Thermobifida halotolerans: one gene and its partners. The protein of the gene in region 1 interacts with the protein of each later gene in a pairwise test. Links are inferred from orthologs where the notes say so. Each region holds a gene or a part of one and is shown in the gene's direction. Other genes may lie near its edges.

Evidence for each region.
Region 2: the proteins of rlmB (region 1) and NI17_RS16100 interact in binary tests that used the Escherichia coli proteins (3 or more experiments, as listed by UniProt). The link is inferred for Thermobifida halotolerans from one-to-one orthologs.
Region 3: the proteins of rlmB (region 1) and tsaE interact in binary tests that used the Escherichia coli proteins (3 or more experiments, as listed by UniProt). The link is inferred for Thermobifida halotolerans from one-to-one orthologs.

Annotation. Positions count from the first base shown.
Region 1 is NZ_CP063196.1:4,818,785-4,824,114, forward strand. Bases 1,582-4,373 are described here. They hold rlmB (23S rRNA (guanosine(2251)-2'-O)-methyltransferase RlmB), read left to right. Parts: upstream 1,582-2,389; coding sequence 2,390-3,358; downstream 3,359-4,373. Other genes in these bases: cysS (cysteine--tRNA ligase), read left to right, coding at 1,582-2,320; NI17_RS21590 (hypothetical protein), read left to right, coding at 3,505-3,705. In the rest of the region: NI17_RS21570 (DUF2637 domain-containing protein), read right to left, coding at 1-517; more of cysS, read left to right, coding at 920-1,581. UniProt on the Escherichia coli protein: Specifically methylates the ribose of guanosine 2251 in 23S rRNA.
Region 2 is NZ_CP063196.1:3,608,807-3,613,196, reverse strand. What follows is about bases 1-2,932. They hold NI17_RS16100 (NAD(P)H-hydrate dehydratase), read left to right. Parts: upstream 1-696; coding sequence 697-2,169; downstream 2,170-2,932. Other genes in these bases: NI17_RS16090 (endonuclease/exonuclease/phosphatase family protein), read left to right, coding at 2,807-2,932; NI17_RS16095 (NUDIX domain-containing protein), read left to right, coding at 2,221-2,703; NI17_RS16105 (DUF4913 domain-containing protein), read right to left, coding at 1-485. In the rest of the region: more of NI17_RS16090, read left to right, coding at 2,933-3,817; NI17_RS16085 (PrsW family intramembrane metalloprotease), read left to right, coding at 4,234-4,390. UniProt on the Escherichia coli protein: Bifunctional enzyme that catalyzes the epimerization of the S- and R-forms of NAD(P)HX and the dehydration of the S-form of NAD(P)HX at the expense of ADP, which is converted to AMP.
Region 3 is NZ_CP063196.1:3,602,885-3,608,069, reverse strand. What follows is about bases 1,551-4,502. They hold tsaE (tRNA (adenosine(37)-N6)-threonylcarbamoyltransferase complex ATPase subunit type 1 TsaE), read left to right. Parts: upstream 1,551-2,753; coding sequence 2,754-3,251; downstream 3,252-4,502. Other genes in these bases: tsaD (tRNA (adenosine(37)-N6)-threonylcarbamoyltransferase complex transferase subunit TsaD), read left to right, coding at 4,410-4,502; rimI (ribosomal protein S18-alanine N-acetyltransferase), read left to right, coding at 3,955-4,413; tsaB (tRNA (adenosine(37)-N6)-threonylcarbamoyltransferase complex dimerization subunit type 1 TsaB), read left to right, coding at 3,263-3,958; alr (alanine racemase), read left to right, coding at 1,551-2,660. In the rest of the region: NI17_RS16085 (PrsW family intramembrane metalloprotease), read left to right, coding at 1-1,320; more of alr, read left to right, coding at 1,536-1,550; more of tsaD, read left to right, coding at 4,503-5,185. UniProt on the Escherichia coli protein: Required for the formation of a threonylcarbamoyl group on adenosine at position 37 (t(6)A37) in tRNAs that read codons beginning with adenine.

The DNA of each region.
Region 1 (5,330 bases):
GCTCCTCCGGTGCGCGGTCGACCGGTGGCAGGGGAGGCGCGACGGCCGGAGCGCGTGCCGCCGTCCGGTCCGGGTCCGGTTCCTCCTCGTCCGCGGCCCCGTCATCGACGTCGGCCGGAACCGGCCGGTGTCCGGAGGAGCGTTCGCCGCGGACCTGCGCCACGATCCACAGCATGAGCCGGAACGAGATCAGCAGCGCGGCCCAGGGCGCCACCGCGACGACGAGCGTCGCCACCCACTCCAGCAGTTCGTAGCGGAACGAGCGCAGCGCGCTGGCCGCCGCCGCGAGCAGGATCATCACCAGGACGAGCAGGTCCACCCAGACCCGGCGGCGCCGTGGCGCCTCGCGCAGCAGATAGGTGGTCCAGAAGGCCATCAGCAGCAGCAGGGTGAACAGCGCCGGGTACAGGTGCGCGGTCCACCCGTCGGCGCCGCCCCGCACGGCGACCTGGTAGATGCCGTTGTAGGACAGCAGGACGGCGCAGGACGCGATCACGGCGACACCGAGAACGGCCATCACGATGACAGCCGAACGCGGCGACCCGCCCGTCGCGTTCGGCGGGGGCGCCGTGCGGCGGGCGGCTCGGGAGGGTCGGGAGGATTGAGCTGCCATCGTGCGCAGGCTAGCCCAGAACCGGCTGCTAGCACGAGGTTCCCGGCCGAAAACGGTAGGAGACGCCACGGCGTGCGCCCCGGGGCTCTTCCGGTTCTCCCAGTTGGCAGGCGCCGCGGGGAAGAGAGGTGTGCGAAGAGCCGATCGGTCCCGTGCGCCACGTCACGGCTTCGGTCGAGGAACCTCGGGCAATTACGTGCCGACCGCTTCACGGATCATCCCGCCCCCACGCGGCGGACGCGGGCGCGACGTACAGCGGTCCGGGAGGATCGCAGAGAGGGCCGGGAAACGGCTACCCTGGGCAGCGTGAGTCTGCGCTTCTATGACACCCGAACCCGCCAGGTCCGTGACTTCGTCCCGCTTCGCGAGGGATGTGTCTCGCTGTACCTGTGCGGCGCCACGGTGCAGGCTCCCCCGCACATCGGGCACATCCGCTCGGGCGTGAGCTTCGACATCCTCCGCCGCTGGCTGCTCCACCGCGGCTACCAGGTGGTCTTCTGCCGCAACGTCACCGACATCGACGACAAGATCCTCCGGGTCGCCGCCGCCGAGGGCGTGCAGTGGTGGGAGGTGAGCGAGCGCAACCACCGCGCCTTCAGCCACGCCTACGACGTGCTGGGCTGCCTGCCGCCCACCGTGGAGCCGCGCGCCACCGGGCACGTCCCCGAGATGGTCGAACTGATGCGGCGGCTCGTCGAACGCGGTCACGCCTACGCGGCCGAGGACGGCTCCGGCGACGTCTACTTCGACGTCGCCTCGTATCCCAGGTACGGTTCGCTGTCCAACCAGCGTGTCGACGAGATGCGTGCGACCGAGGACGGCGACGCGCGCGCCAAGCGCGACCCCCGCGACTTCGCCCTGTGGAAGGGCGCCCGTCCCGGTGAGCCCTCCTGGCCCACCCCGTGGGGACCGGGGCGTCCGGGCTGGCACCTGGAGTGCTCGGCGATGGCCACCAAGTACCTCGGTTCCACGTTCGACATCCACGGCGGCGGTGTCGACCTCGTCTTCCCGCACCACGAGAACGAGTCCGCGCAGTCCAACGCGGCCGGGGACGGGTTCGCCCGCTACTGGCTGCACAACGGGATGCTCACCACCGGCGGCGAGAAGATGAGCAAGTCGCTGGGCAACTCGCTGCTGATCCCCGAGGTGACCCGGCGGGTCCGCCCGGTCGAGCTGCGCTACTACCTGGGCCAGGCCCACTACCGCTCCAACCTGGACTACTCCGAGGAGTCGCTGCGCGAGGCGGCCACCGCCTACCAGCGTTTCGAGAACTTCCTCGTCCGGGTGAACGAGATCGCCGGACCGGTGCCCGAGGGGGTGCCGGTGCCCGACGAGTTCGCCGCCGCACTCGACGACGACCTCGGCGTGCCCCAGGCGCTGGCGGTCGCCCACACGCACGTGCGCGAGGGCAACTCCGCGCTCGCCGAGGGCGCCAAGGAGCGCGCGGCCGAGATCGCGGGACGGCTCCGGGCGATGCTCGCGGTCCTCGGCCTGGACCCGCTGTCGCCGCAGTGGGCCGGATCCGACGACTCCGGGCTGCGCGGGGTGGTCGACGCGCTGGTGTCGGTGGTGCTGGAGCAGCGCCAGGCCGCGCGCAGGCGCAAGGACTACGCCACCGCCGACCAGATCCGCGACCAACTCGCCGAGGCGGGGATCGCCGTCGAGGACACCCCCCAGGGACCGCGCTGGGAACTCAAGCGCGACTAGGACGTCGACCCGTCGGTGCGGCCGGGAACACCCGGCCTGCCCACCGACGTCGAATCGAGGAATCAGGACATGCCGTCGAAGAGGACGAAGAAGGGTCCCACCAAGGGCAGCGGCGGCAAGGGCCGCCGCGCGCTTGAGGGCAAGAAGGGCACACTTCCCGCCGAGAAGCGGCACTGGTACGCCGACAAGCAGCGGGCCAGGGCCGACCGGAGCGCCAGCAGGCCCGCGACACCGGTGCGTGTCGCGGGCGACAACGGGGCCGCGCTGCGCCGCCGGGACGGCTCGGAGCTGCTGATCGGCCGCAACCCGGTGGTGGAGGCGCTGCGCGCCAGGGTGCCCGCGACGCGGCTGCTGCTGGCCAACAGCCTCGACCCCGACGAGCGGATCACCGAGGCCGCCAGGCTCGCCGGACAGCAGGGCGTCGCGGTCTCCGAGGTCACCCGGGCCGAACTGGACCGGCGCTGCGAGGGCAACGGGCTGCCCAAGGCCGCGCACCAGGGGATGATCCTCCAGGTGCGCCCCTACGAGTACTGGACGGCCGAGGACCTGCTCGACGAGGCGCGCAGGGGCGAGACGACCCCGCTGGCGGTCGCCCTGGACGGGGTCACCGACCCCCACAACCTGGGTGCGGTCGCGCGTTCGGCGGCGGCGTTCGGCGCGAACGGACTGCTGGTGCCCGAGCGGCGCGCCGCGGGCGTCACCACGGCCGCGTGGAAGGCGTCGGCGGGAACACTGGCCCGCCTGCCGGTGGCGCAGGTTGTCAACCTGACCCGCACGCTCAGGCAGTACCAGGAGGCGGGATTCTTCGTCGCCGGTCTGGACGCCGAGGGCGACACGGGTCTCGACCAGTTGGAGTTGGCCACCGAACCGCTCGTGGTCGTCGTGGGCTCCGAGGGCAGGGGGCTGTCCCGTCTGGTGCGTGAGACCTGCGACGTCGTGGTCTCCATCCCGATCCGAGGCGTGGAGTCCCTCAACGCCTCGGTGGCCGCCGGAGTGGCCCTCTACGAGGTGGCCCGCCGCCGCACGGCAGCGGAGTGAACCCGAAACCGGTACCATTCCCCCTGGGTGTTCCGACACCGGCCGGCGTAGCTCAATTGGCAGAGCAGCCGCCTTGTAAGCGGCAGGTTAGGGGTTCAAGTCCCCTCGTCGGCTCCACTCGGGCAGCAGCGACGATCTTGCCGGAAGTGGGCTGTGACCAGCGGTTCCGGCCCGTGTTCGTCAGGATCAACACTCCAGCCGTGGGCGACCGGCAGCGTCTGGAGGAGGTCGCCGCCGAGCTGGACTCGCGCCCACGCAAAGCGCTCGGCTGGGAGACCCCGGCCGAGCGCCTGGCCGTGGCCAGTCGATCAGCAGTGTTGCGACGCCCCCTCGAATTCGCCCTCTGAGAGCGAGGGCTTTCTTCACAGCGGTTACAGACCGCCGGTGCGCACCGCAACCCAGCAGCCCCGCCCACTCGGCGGCCGGGAACTCCAGGTGCCCTTCCGCCGGGTGCTGCGAGTCGCGAACAGCAGTGGTGCCGGGCAGGTCGGCGATCTCCACGCAGTTCTGGCCGGTGTCCGTGCTGTGGCCGGACTTGCGCCAGTCGGTGATGTGGGAGTCCATCTCATCGGTGATCACCCAGACCCGCGGCGAGTTCGGACGGCCCAAGGTCTGCTTGTGCATCATCGGTGCCTCCACCCGCCGCTCCGCCTGGTCGTCGGGAGCGACGCCACCGCCCCTGACGAGTGCTCTGGCGTAGTTCGCGGTCTGGAGAACGCCAGGAATGACCGCCGGTTCGGACGTGCGAATCCGTGGCGCTTCGGTCTCCAGGTCGACATACGCCCGGAGCCGAGCACGTCCCGGTAACCAACCCACCACCCGGTCTGGGGTGCCTCCCGAGCCAGGCGCCGGTACGCCTCCCGGGTCTCCTGGCCGGTCACCCCGTACACGTCCAGCAGCGCCTGCACGTCGACGTCACGCAGCCTCAAGATCCTTCGCATCCCGATCCTGGTGACTCCGTCTCTGACCAGGCGCGCTCAGGACTGCGCTCCTTCGCTTCGGTGGCGGCCTGCTCCGCGGTCAAACCTCTGGCCTCGCACAGTCGGAGCAGGACGCGGGCGGTGCGCCGACGACGGAGCGCGGGACTGACAGCCGATTCGGTCCGGGTCCTCTTCCGGGGGCGGCGTGGACCTTCAGATCCTACGGTCGCGGATTTCGCCCGTGTCCTGCTCCCACAGGGCACCTGTCTCCCAGGAGTGCCATGCGTCTGCTGGCCATGTCCGCCACGCTGCTGGCTGCGGTCCTCGCGCGTCCGACGCCTCACGAGAAATCCCACCGCCGAAGTCCAGCGAGCCCTCGCCCCGCCCGGAGGGAAAAGGACGATCCCTCCCCGGCCCCGAACCGACTCCGAAGCTGCCGCGCCTCGCGGCCGAAGGGGACCTCGGCATCGGTTGAGGCCGGTGAACCAGGCACCAGGATGCGCGTCGGCCGGGAGGTCCGGCAGCTCTGTCCTTTCCTCACCGGGACTCGAGCGTCCGACTCCGCGGCGGGCGCGGGCGCGGGCTCGGGCCGGGGAGGGGAGGCAGTCCACCCCAGCCGTCCGGGGCGGGCTCCCACGGGCAACCCGTGGCGCCCACCCCAGGGGCCGAACTGGAATACCCCTGGCCCGGGACCGGTTCGCGGCCCCCGTACCCCCCATGAGCACCCCACCGCCAGAACCCGGAAAAATCATGCGGCACCGGGCCAGTACACCCAGTTCTTCGTGGAGTTGCCGCCGCCCCCCGCACACCGCCCCGTCCGAAACCCGTTTTCCCGTTCGGTGCGCGGTGAGTCGGACACTGCCAATCTGGGGTGTTTATCGCGGTCACGCTCGGACAGTGGGCAGTTCTTCCCGGTCAGCGCGGACCGGTCGAGCAAGACCGAATTTTTACCCGCCGGAAAGGGTCTGTCCGTATTGCGGCCGAGTGAGATCCCCGCCGGTCGGGGTATCCGGGGGGATGGGTTTCCGCGAATCCGGGAGACGAAAAGGGGG
Region 2 (4,390 bases), 1.2 Mb from region 1 along the record:
GGGTGGTGGCCGGTGGGCCCCAGGCAGTCGGCGAAGGGACCGTCGGACGCGAACAGCCGGTCCAGGGCGGGATCCAGGTGGTCGCGGTGCCAGACGCCCGGCCCGGACGGCCCGGAGACGGCGGTGTCGGTCAGCTCCAGGTAGGCCAGGCGCACCGCGTGCAGCCGCCCCACCGCCTCGTGGTGCTCCCACCAGGAGGGGCACCAGCGGGTCGCCGGACCCGCGTAGACCGGCATCAGGAAGTCGTTCACCCAGGAGACGAGGGCGGCGAGTTCCCCCCGGTACTCCTCGCGGGACAGGTTGAAGATGAACTGCGACGTGGAGGAGCGCTCCTGCTGCTTCGGCGGAGCCGCGGTCGCGATCTCGGTGAGCTGGGTCTGCAGCCGGATGACGTCCGCGCCGAGCTTGTGCATGGCGTTCTGCAGGAGGGAGACGCGGTCGGTCAAGCCGGATTCGGTGGTGACACGGTCGTCGGTGTAGGTCATGGAAGTGTCCGTGCTGCTGCTCGATGAATGACGACTGATCTTCGCGGTGGAAAAAGTAAACCAGGAGACAACGGTGGCACATGTACGCGGATGGGGTAGCCGGGTGGGGCCGCCACGGCGCGTCCCCATGATGGGGCCGCCCCATCATGATCGCACCGGGAGGCGGGCATAACGTGCGGCGTACCCGAGAACCGACCGGATGGGGGAGAGCATGCGCACCGCACACACCGTGGAAACCGTCCGCGCGGCCGAGAACGCGCTCATGGCGCGGCTTCCGGACGGCGCCCTGATGCGGCGGGCGGCCGCCGGGCTGGCCGCGGTCTGCGTGCGCATCCTGCCCCGGGTGTACGGGGCGCGGGTGGTGCTGCTGGTCGGCAGCGGAGACAACGGCGGGGACGCGCTCTTCGCGGGGGCCGAACTGGCCCGGCGGGGGGCCTCGGTGGCCGCGGTCGCGGCGGGTGGGTCCGCCCACCGGCGCGGGCTGGCCGCGCTGCGCGCCGCCGGCGGTCGGAGCGCTTCGGTGGAGGAGGCCGAGGCGCTCGTCGCCGCCGCCGACCTCGTCGTGGACGGACTCGTGGGGATCGGCGCGCGGGGCGCCCTGCGCGAGCCGTACGCCCACCTGGCCGCGCTGACCGAGTCGACCTACGCCGCCGTGGTCGCGGTGGACCTGCCCAGCGGGATCGACGCCGACACCGGCGCGGTCCCCGGGGCCAGCGTGCGCGCCGACGTCACCGTCACCTTCGGGACCCACAAGCCGGGACTGTTCGTCGACCCCGGAGCGGAGCGCGCCGGGGTGGTCGAGTTCGTGGACATCGGGCTGGCGGGGGAGCTGCCCGAGCCGCGCGTGGTCGCCCCGCAGGCCGCCGACGTCGCCGCACTGCTGCCGCGCTCCGAGGCGGAGACCGACAAGTACCGCCGGGGCGTGCTCGGACTGGCCGCGGGCAGCGACCGCTACCGCGGGGCCGCGGTGCTCGCCGCGGGGGGCGCGCTGCGCACCGGCGTGGGCATGCTGCGCTACACGGGGCAGCAGGGCGTGGCACGCGAGGTGGTGAGCCGCTGGCCGGAGGCGGTGGTGTCGGTCCTGGACCCCATGGACCCGGTCGCCAGCCTGCCGAAGCGGGTGGCGGCATGGGTGATCGGTCCGGGACGGGGACTGCATCCGACGGCCGCGGCGGAGTTGGCGGCGGTGCTGGACACCGACGTGCCGGTGCTGGTGGACGCCGACGCCACCACCCTGCTGGCGCGTTCCCCGGAGCTGGTGCGCGGACGCGGCGCCCCCACGCTGCTCACCCCGCACGCCGGGGAGCTGGCCCGGCTGCTGCCGGGGGCCGAACGCGCCGACATCGAGGCGAACCGGCTGGACCACGTGGTCCGCGCCGCCGAGGAGTACGGCTGCACCGTGCTGCTGAAGGGCTCCACGACACTCGTCGCCGAACCGGGGGCGCCGGTGGCGGCCAACCCGACGGGCACGCCGCTGCTGGCCACCGCGGGAAGCGGGGACGTGCTGGCGGGCATGATCGGGGCGCTGCTGGCGACCGGACTGGCCCCGTGGGAGGCCGCCACGTGCGGCGCCTACCTGCACGGCCTGGCCGCCCGCACCGCCCACGACGGCGCGCCCGTCAGCGCCTCCGACCTGTTCGACGCGATCCCGGGAGCGCTCGCGGCGGTCGACGGAGGACTGTGACACCGGGGGCGCGGACGCGGAGCGCGGCCCCGTGCTGCCAGGATCACCCTTATGGAGATCGCGGAGGGAATCGAGATACCGGAGACCGACGACGGGCGCCGCTGGGTGGTCGGAGCCGTGGTCGTCGACGCGGAGGGGCGCGCCTTCGTCCAGCGGCGCTCGCCGGACCGCGCGCTCTTCCCCAACGCCTGGGACATCGTCGGCGGACACGTCGAGGCCGGGGAGGGCGTCGTCGAGGCGTTGGAGCGGGAGGTCCGCGAGGAGACCGGCTGGCGGCTCACCGGCGTCCTCGCCGAACTGTGCCGCCTCGCCTGGACCCCCGACGACGGGGTCGAACGGTTCGAGGTGGACTACCTGGTGCGGGTCGAGGGCGACCTCGGCGCGCCCGTGCTGGAACCGGACAGGCACACCGGGTTCGCCTGGGTCGACGAGTCCCGCCTGGACATGCTGACCACCCCGGAGGACCCCGGGCACACCTTCGTCGCCGACGTCGTCGGACTCGGCCTGCGGCGCGCCCGCGAACTGCGGAGCTGAGGCACGGGGTCACGGAGCGCGAACCCCGCGCGTCCCGGACGCATCCCATCCCTCGGGCCGTCACGTGCGGCGCCGAGCGCGGAGTGCGACGAGGGGAGAGCCCGTGGACCGCAGCGCCAACGCCACCCCGCCGACGGAGAGGCGGCCGAAGAGCGGCGGGGGCCGCCGGTGGCGGCTGCCGGGCGCGCTCGCGTGGCTGCTCCTGCTGCCCTGGGCGCTGTGGGCGCTCGTCCGCGGACTCGGCCTGGACGGAGGGTACCCCCTGGCCATGGTCGTGGCCCTCACCCCGTACGCGGCGGCCACGGCGGTGCTGCCGCTGGCGGCGGCCCTCCTGACGCGGTGTTGGCAGCCTGTGGCGGCCGCCGTGGCGGTCGCCGTCGCGTTCGCGGCCTTCCTCCTGCCGCGCGCCCTCACCGACGCCCCGCCCGCCCCCGCCCCCGACGGGCCGACCCTGCGGGTGCTCACCCTGAACATGGCGCTGGGCCGGGCGGACGCGCGCACCGTCGTCGAACTGGTCCGGACCACCGGCGCCGACCTGCTCAGCGTCCAGGAGCTCACCCCCGACGCGGCGCGCGCCCTGGCCGAGGCGGGACTCGACGAGCCGCTGCCGCACGCGGTGGTCGACGCCCTGCCCGGAGCCTCCGGCGGCGGCCTGTACTCCCGGTACCCGCTCACCGCGCTGCCCGGGCCGACCCGGTACGAGCCCGCGATGCCGTGGGCGGGCGTCGAGATCCCCGGAGCACCCGCCGTGGAAGTCGTCTCCGTCCACCCGTTCCCGCCCCTGGGGGCGGCCCCGGCCCGGGAGTGGACCGCCTACCTGGAGGACCTGCCGCGGGCCGAGCCCGCCGGGACGGTCCGCATCCTGGCCGGGGACTTCAACGCCACCCACGACCACTCCGCCTTCCGGGACCTGCTCGCCTCCGGTTACACCGACGCGGCCGCCGCCGTCGGCAACGGCCTCACGACCACCTGGCCGGCACGGGGCAGCCCCGGTCTGGTCCTCGACCACGTCCTGGTGGACACGCGCGTCCGGACCGCGCGGACCGGCGTCCACCCCGTCCCCGGCAGCGACCACCTCGCCGTGCTGGCCGACCTCGTCCTCCCCGGAGACTGACTTCCCGGCATCGGTTCCCAGGCGCCCCCGGCGCCGACCCACCCGCGCCCCCGCAGCCGGACCACCCGGAAGAACACCGGACACCACACCCCGACACCCCGGTACGGACCACCCCGGAAAGCGCGGGAAGGCGGAGACGCGGGCGGACGCGGCGCCGGGACGCCCCGACCGCCCGCCGCCACCCCGTGCCTCCCCACCCGGAACACCGCATCCCCTCCCCGGCCTCCCGGCATCGGACTGATGTCCGGTGCGTTCGGCGATTCCGGAAACAGCGGCGCGCGTGCCGTTCGCGGGGTGGGACAGAACCGCCGGACGTCTTGAAAAAGGGTGGATTCGTCGCGATAACGTAGGCACTTCGCCGGACCGCTCCGGCGCGACGTGTTGTGCCACCACACCGGACACGGGAAAACGAGGCCATGGACCAGCAGGCCATGCTCACGCGCGATCTGGTACTGCGGATCTGCGCCACCGCCACCGAGTTCGACCGGGGCTGGATCGAACTCGACCGCAAGGTGGTGGCGCCGTTCACCGCATCGCGCGACACCTCCCTGATCGAGCGGATCACCGCCGCGG
Region 3 (5,185 bases), 1.2 Mb from region 1 along the record:
CCCGTCGAGGAGATCGCCAAGTTCACTCCGCTTCTGCTGTTCTGGCTGGTGGCGCGGCACCGACTGCGGCGCTTCGCCGCCGTGGACTACCTGCTGGCCGCGGCGGCCTGCGGCGCGGGCTTCCAGCTCGCGGAGACGCTCGCGCGCACCCTGCTGTTCGGCGGGCTCCCCGACCCGCTGCTGCCGCAGGGCGGGCTGCTCACCCCGCTTCCCGGCTGGGTGGACCTGCCGGGCACGGGCATCCGCTTCTCCGGGCACGCCGTCACCACCGGTCTGGTCGGCGCCGCACTCGGCCTGGCCGTCGTGGGGCGCGGCCTGTACGGGGCCAGACTGTGGCTGCTGCCGCCGCTCGCCCTCGGCGCGGCCGCGCTGGAGCACCTCAACCACAACGCGGTACTGGCGGGCCTGGAACCCACCGCGCTCACCTCGGCGGTCTTCGCGCTCTACGGCAACGGGGCGGCGACCCGCTGGCTGCTGCTGGTCCTGCTGGTCTGCGCGGTACTGCTGGACCACCGGATGCTCGGGTTCGCCGCGGAGAGCGCGCCGCCCCCGCCGGGAACGGCCCCGCTGCGGCGGCTCACCGCCAGGGCCCACGGCCGCGCGGTGTGGCGACGCTCCCACCTGCCCGGGGACATCGCTCCCCTCTTCCGCAGGGCCGCCCTGGTCTGGGCGCGGTTCCCGGTGACTCTCACCCAGGCGGCGGCGTCCGTCCTGCACGAGTTCGCGGTGCAGCTCGCCGCGGCCAGCCGGGGACCGGTGGCGCTCTGCGCGGCCTGGCGGTTCCTGCGTCGCCGCCGCGAGCACGCCATGGGCGCGGCCCGTGCCGCGGGGCGGCCGTGGCGGCGCGTGCCCGACCGCGCGGAACTGGGCGAGGAAGCGCGCGACCTGGCGGAGCGGCTCGGCCTGGCCGCCTCCGCGGCCCTGGCGACGGCGGCGGTCGCGGCGGCCGTGGTGGCCGCGCCGCTCGACGCGCCGAGCACCGGACCGGGTGGGGCCTACGCGGTCGCCACCGCCACGGCCCTGGGCGACTGGTTCGCCACCCTCGCCACCGCCGACGCCCGCTGGGCGCTGGCCGGAGCGCTGGCCCTGGCGTCGCTGCTGGTGAGCGGCTGGACGGTGCCCCGTGACCATCCGAGCCTGCGCCACTTCCTGCGCACCCCCAGGGCCACCGTCAGCGCGATCCTGGGCGTGGCCGCCCCCGGCCAGCTCCCCGCCGCCGCGGCGGGCCTGCTCGGGCTGCTGCTGCCGAAGAGCACCAGCCGCCTCCTGGAAGACCCCGCCGCCTCCGGGGCCGGGGTTCCGCCAGTGCCGGGAGGCTGAGGGAGGGGTCCCCGGCCCGAGGGGGCTCGGGGCCTCGGCCCTCGGGGAGAACGGTACGGGCAGACACCCGGAAGGCCCCGGACGCTGCCCAGCCTTCCCGGAAGGGGAGGTCCCGGGCCCTCCCGGGGCAGGGCTTCCTCGCCCCTCCCCCCGGGGCCGGGACGTCCCGCAGGTCACAGCGCCGTATCATCCGGTTTCGTGCCAGACTTGCAGGCATGCCACCTTTCGCCGAAGCCAGGGTCGACCTGGACGCCATCAGCGGCAACATCGCCCTGCTCGCCGAGCGGGCCGAGGGCGCGCTGGTCATGGGCGTGGTCAAAGCCGACGGCTACGGGCACGGAATGGTCCCCGCCGCGCGGGCCGCGCTCGCCGGAGGAGCGACCTGGCTGGGCACCGCGTTCATCGCCGAGGCGCTGCGGCTGCGCGCCGCCGGGATCGACGCGCCCGTCCTGGCGTGGCTCGTCCCCCCGGGTGAACCGCTCACCGAGGCGATCGAAGCCGGAATCGACATCGGCGTCGGCTCCTCCTGGGTCGTCGACGAGGTCGTCGACGCGGCCCGGCGCAGCGGACGCGTCGCCCGCGTCCAGCTCAAGGCCGACACTGGACTGAACCGGGGCGGCATCGGCCCCGCCGACTGGCCGGACGCGGTCGCCGCCCTCGCGCGCGCCGAGGCCGAGGGGGTGGCCACCGTCACCGGGGTGTTCTCCCACTTCGCCTGCGCCGACGAGCCCGAACACCCCGCCACCACCGCGCAACTGGAGGCCTTCCACGAGGCGCTGGCCGTCGCCGACAAGGCCGGACTGCGCCCCGAGATCCGGCACATCGCCAACTCCGCGGCCGTCCTGACCCGGCCCGACGCCCGGTTCGACCTGGTGCGCCCCGGCATCGCCTCCTACGGGCTGTCGCCGATCCCCGACCTCGCCGTTCCGGGCCTGCGCCCCGCCATGACCCTGAGCGCCGCGCTCGTCGGCCGCAAGCGGGCCGTCGCCGGAAGCGGCGTCTCCTACGGGTACCGCTACGTCACCGACCGCGAGACCAACCTGGTGCTCGTCCCCCTCGGCTACGGCGACGGCGTGCCCCGCGCGGCCACCAACCGGGGCCCCGTGCTCGTGGCCGGTCGCCGCCGCACCATCGCGGGAACCGTGTGCATGGACCAGTTCGTCGTGGACATCGGCGAGGACACGGTCCGCCCCGGCGACCGCGCGATCCTGTTCGGCCCCGGAGACGACGGCGAACCCACCGCCCAGGACTGGGCCGACGTCCTGGACACCATCTCCTACGAGATCGTCACCCGCATCGGGCGGCGCGTGCCGCGCACCTACACCGGCGCGGTGCGCTGACCGTCCGGCGCGCTCCGCGCAGTGCCTACCCTGGTGGTGTACGGCGACCACACCCCCCGTCTCCTTCCGCCGACCACCGTGAGCCGAACGGACATGACCGACACCGCCTTGACCGACACGACAACCGTCACCGTCGCCACCGACACCGCGATGCGCGCACTGGGCAGCGCGGTCGCGGCCGAGACGCGCGCCGGAGACCTGCTCATCCTCTCCGGGCCGCTGGGCGCGGGCAAGACCACCTTCACCCAGGGACTCGGTGAGGGGCTCGGGGTGCGCGGCCCCGTCACCTCGCCGACCTTCGCGATCGCCCGCACCCACCCCAACCTCGGCGGCGGCCCCGACCTGGTGCACGTCGACGCCTACCGGCTCGGCGGCCCCGACGAACTCGACGACCTCGACCTCGACCTGGGCATGGAGGAGGCGGTGACCGTCGTCGAGTGGGGCGAGGGGATGGCCGAGTGGCTCAGCGACGACCGCCTGGAGATCGCCATCGATCGGCACGCCGACGACACCCGGACGGTGCGGATCCGCCGCGTCGGAGCCCGCTGGAGCACAGCGCTGGCCGCCCTCTCCGCCGACGAACTCGAATAGGCTGGTCGACCGTGCTGCTTCTGGCTTTTGACACCGCCACCCCCGCCGTCACCACGGCACTGTGCGAACCCGGGACCGACGGTGTGCGGGTGCGCGCTGCCCGCTCCTCCGTCGACGCCCGCCGCCACGGCGAACTGCTCGCCCCCCAGATCCGCTCCGTCGTGGCCGCGGCCGACACCGCGCTGACCGACGTCACCCACGTTGCCGTGGGCATCGGCCCGGGACCCTACACGGGGCTGCGCGTGGGCCTGGCCACCGCGCACGCCCTCGCCGAGGCGCTGGGCGTGCCGTGCGTGGGCGTGGCCACCCTGGACGCCCTCGCGTGGGCGTCGGGACGCACCGGACCGTTCGTCGCCGCCACCGACGCCCGCCGCAAAGAGGTGTTCTGGGCGCGCTACGCCGACTCCGCCACCCGGGTCGGTGACATCGCCGTGGACCGGCCCGCCGCCGTCGACCCCGGGGGAGCGCCGGTGATCGGCCACGGGGCGCGGTTGTACGCCGACGTCTTCGGACAGGACCCGGAGGCGGTCGAACCGCTGTACCCGTCGGCCGCCGCGCTCGGTGAACTCGCCGTACGCGCGCTGCTCGACGGCGTCGAACTGCCCGAGCCGCGCCCGCTGTACCTGCGCCGCCCCGACGCCCGGGAGCCGGGCGCGCCCAAGAGGGTGCGCCAGCCCACGGCGGCCGAACTGGAGCGGACCCGATGAGTACCGTGTTGCGCCCGATGACCGCCGACGACGTCGCCGAGGTCATGGCGCTGGAACACGAACTGTTCCCCGACGACGCCTGGACCGAGGGGATGCTGCGCGACGAACTCGCCCAGCCCGACCGCCACTACCTGGTCGCCCGGGACGACGGGGGACGGATCGTCGGATACGCGGGGCTGCGCGCGGTGCCGCCCGAGGGCGATGTGCAGACCATGGCCGTGGCCCCCGACCGGTGGGGGCGCGGCATCGGCCGCACCCTGCTGTCCGCGCTGCTGGACGAGGCGCGCCGCCGCGGGATCAGCGCGGTGTTCCTGGAGGTGCGCTCGGACAACCCGCGCGCCCAGGACCTGTACCGCCGGTTCGGGTTCACCGAGATCGGGGTGCGCCCCGGTTACTACGTCGGCGCCGACGCCGTTGTCATGCGCCGCCTGGAGCCCGTTGAGGAAGAGCGATGACCACTGTCCCTCCCCTGGTCATGGGGATCGAGAGTTCCTGTGACGAGACCGGGGTCGCCTTCGTGCGCGGCTGCGAACTGCTCGCCGACGAGGTGGCCTCCAGCGTCGACCAGCACGCCCGGTTCGGCGGGGTGGTGCCCGAGGTCGCCAGCCGCGCGCACCTGGAGGCGATGACGCCCACCGTGCGCCGGGCCGCCGAACGCGCCGGGGTGCGGCTGTCCGACGTGGACGCGATCGCGGTCACCGCGGGCCCCGGACTGGCCGGGGCGCTGCTCGTGGGCCTGTCGGCGGCCAAGGCCTACGCCCTGGCCCTGGACCGGCCGCTGTACGGGGTCAACCACCTGGTCGGCCACGTCGCCGTGGACCAGTTGGAGCACGGCCCGCTGCCCAAACCGGTGGTGGCCCTGCTGGTCTCCGGCGGGCACACGTCGCTGCTGCTGGTGCGGGACCTGGCCACCGACGTGCACCTGCTCGGCGAGACCGTGGACGACGCCGCGGGCGAGGCCTACGACAAGGTGGCGCGCCTGCTCGACCTGCCCTACCCGGGCGGGCCGCCGATCGACCGCGCGGCCCGCGACGGCGACGGCCGCTCGATCCACTTCCCGCGCGGCAAGTGGGGCGACGGCAGCTACGACTTCTCGTTCTCCGGGTTGAAGACGGCGGTGGCCCGCTGGGTGGAGGACGCCGACCGGGCGGGACGCGCGCTCAGCGTCCCCGACGTGGCCGCGGCCTTCCAGGAGGCGGTCGCCGACGTGCTGACCCGCAAGGCCGT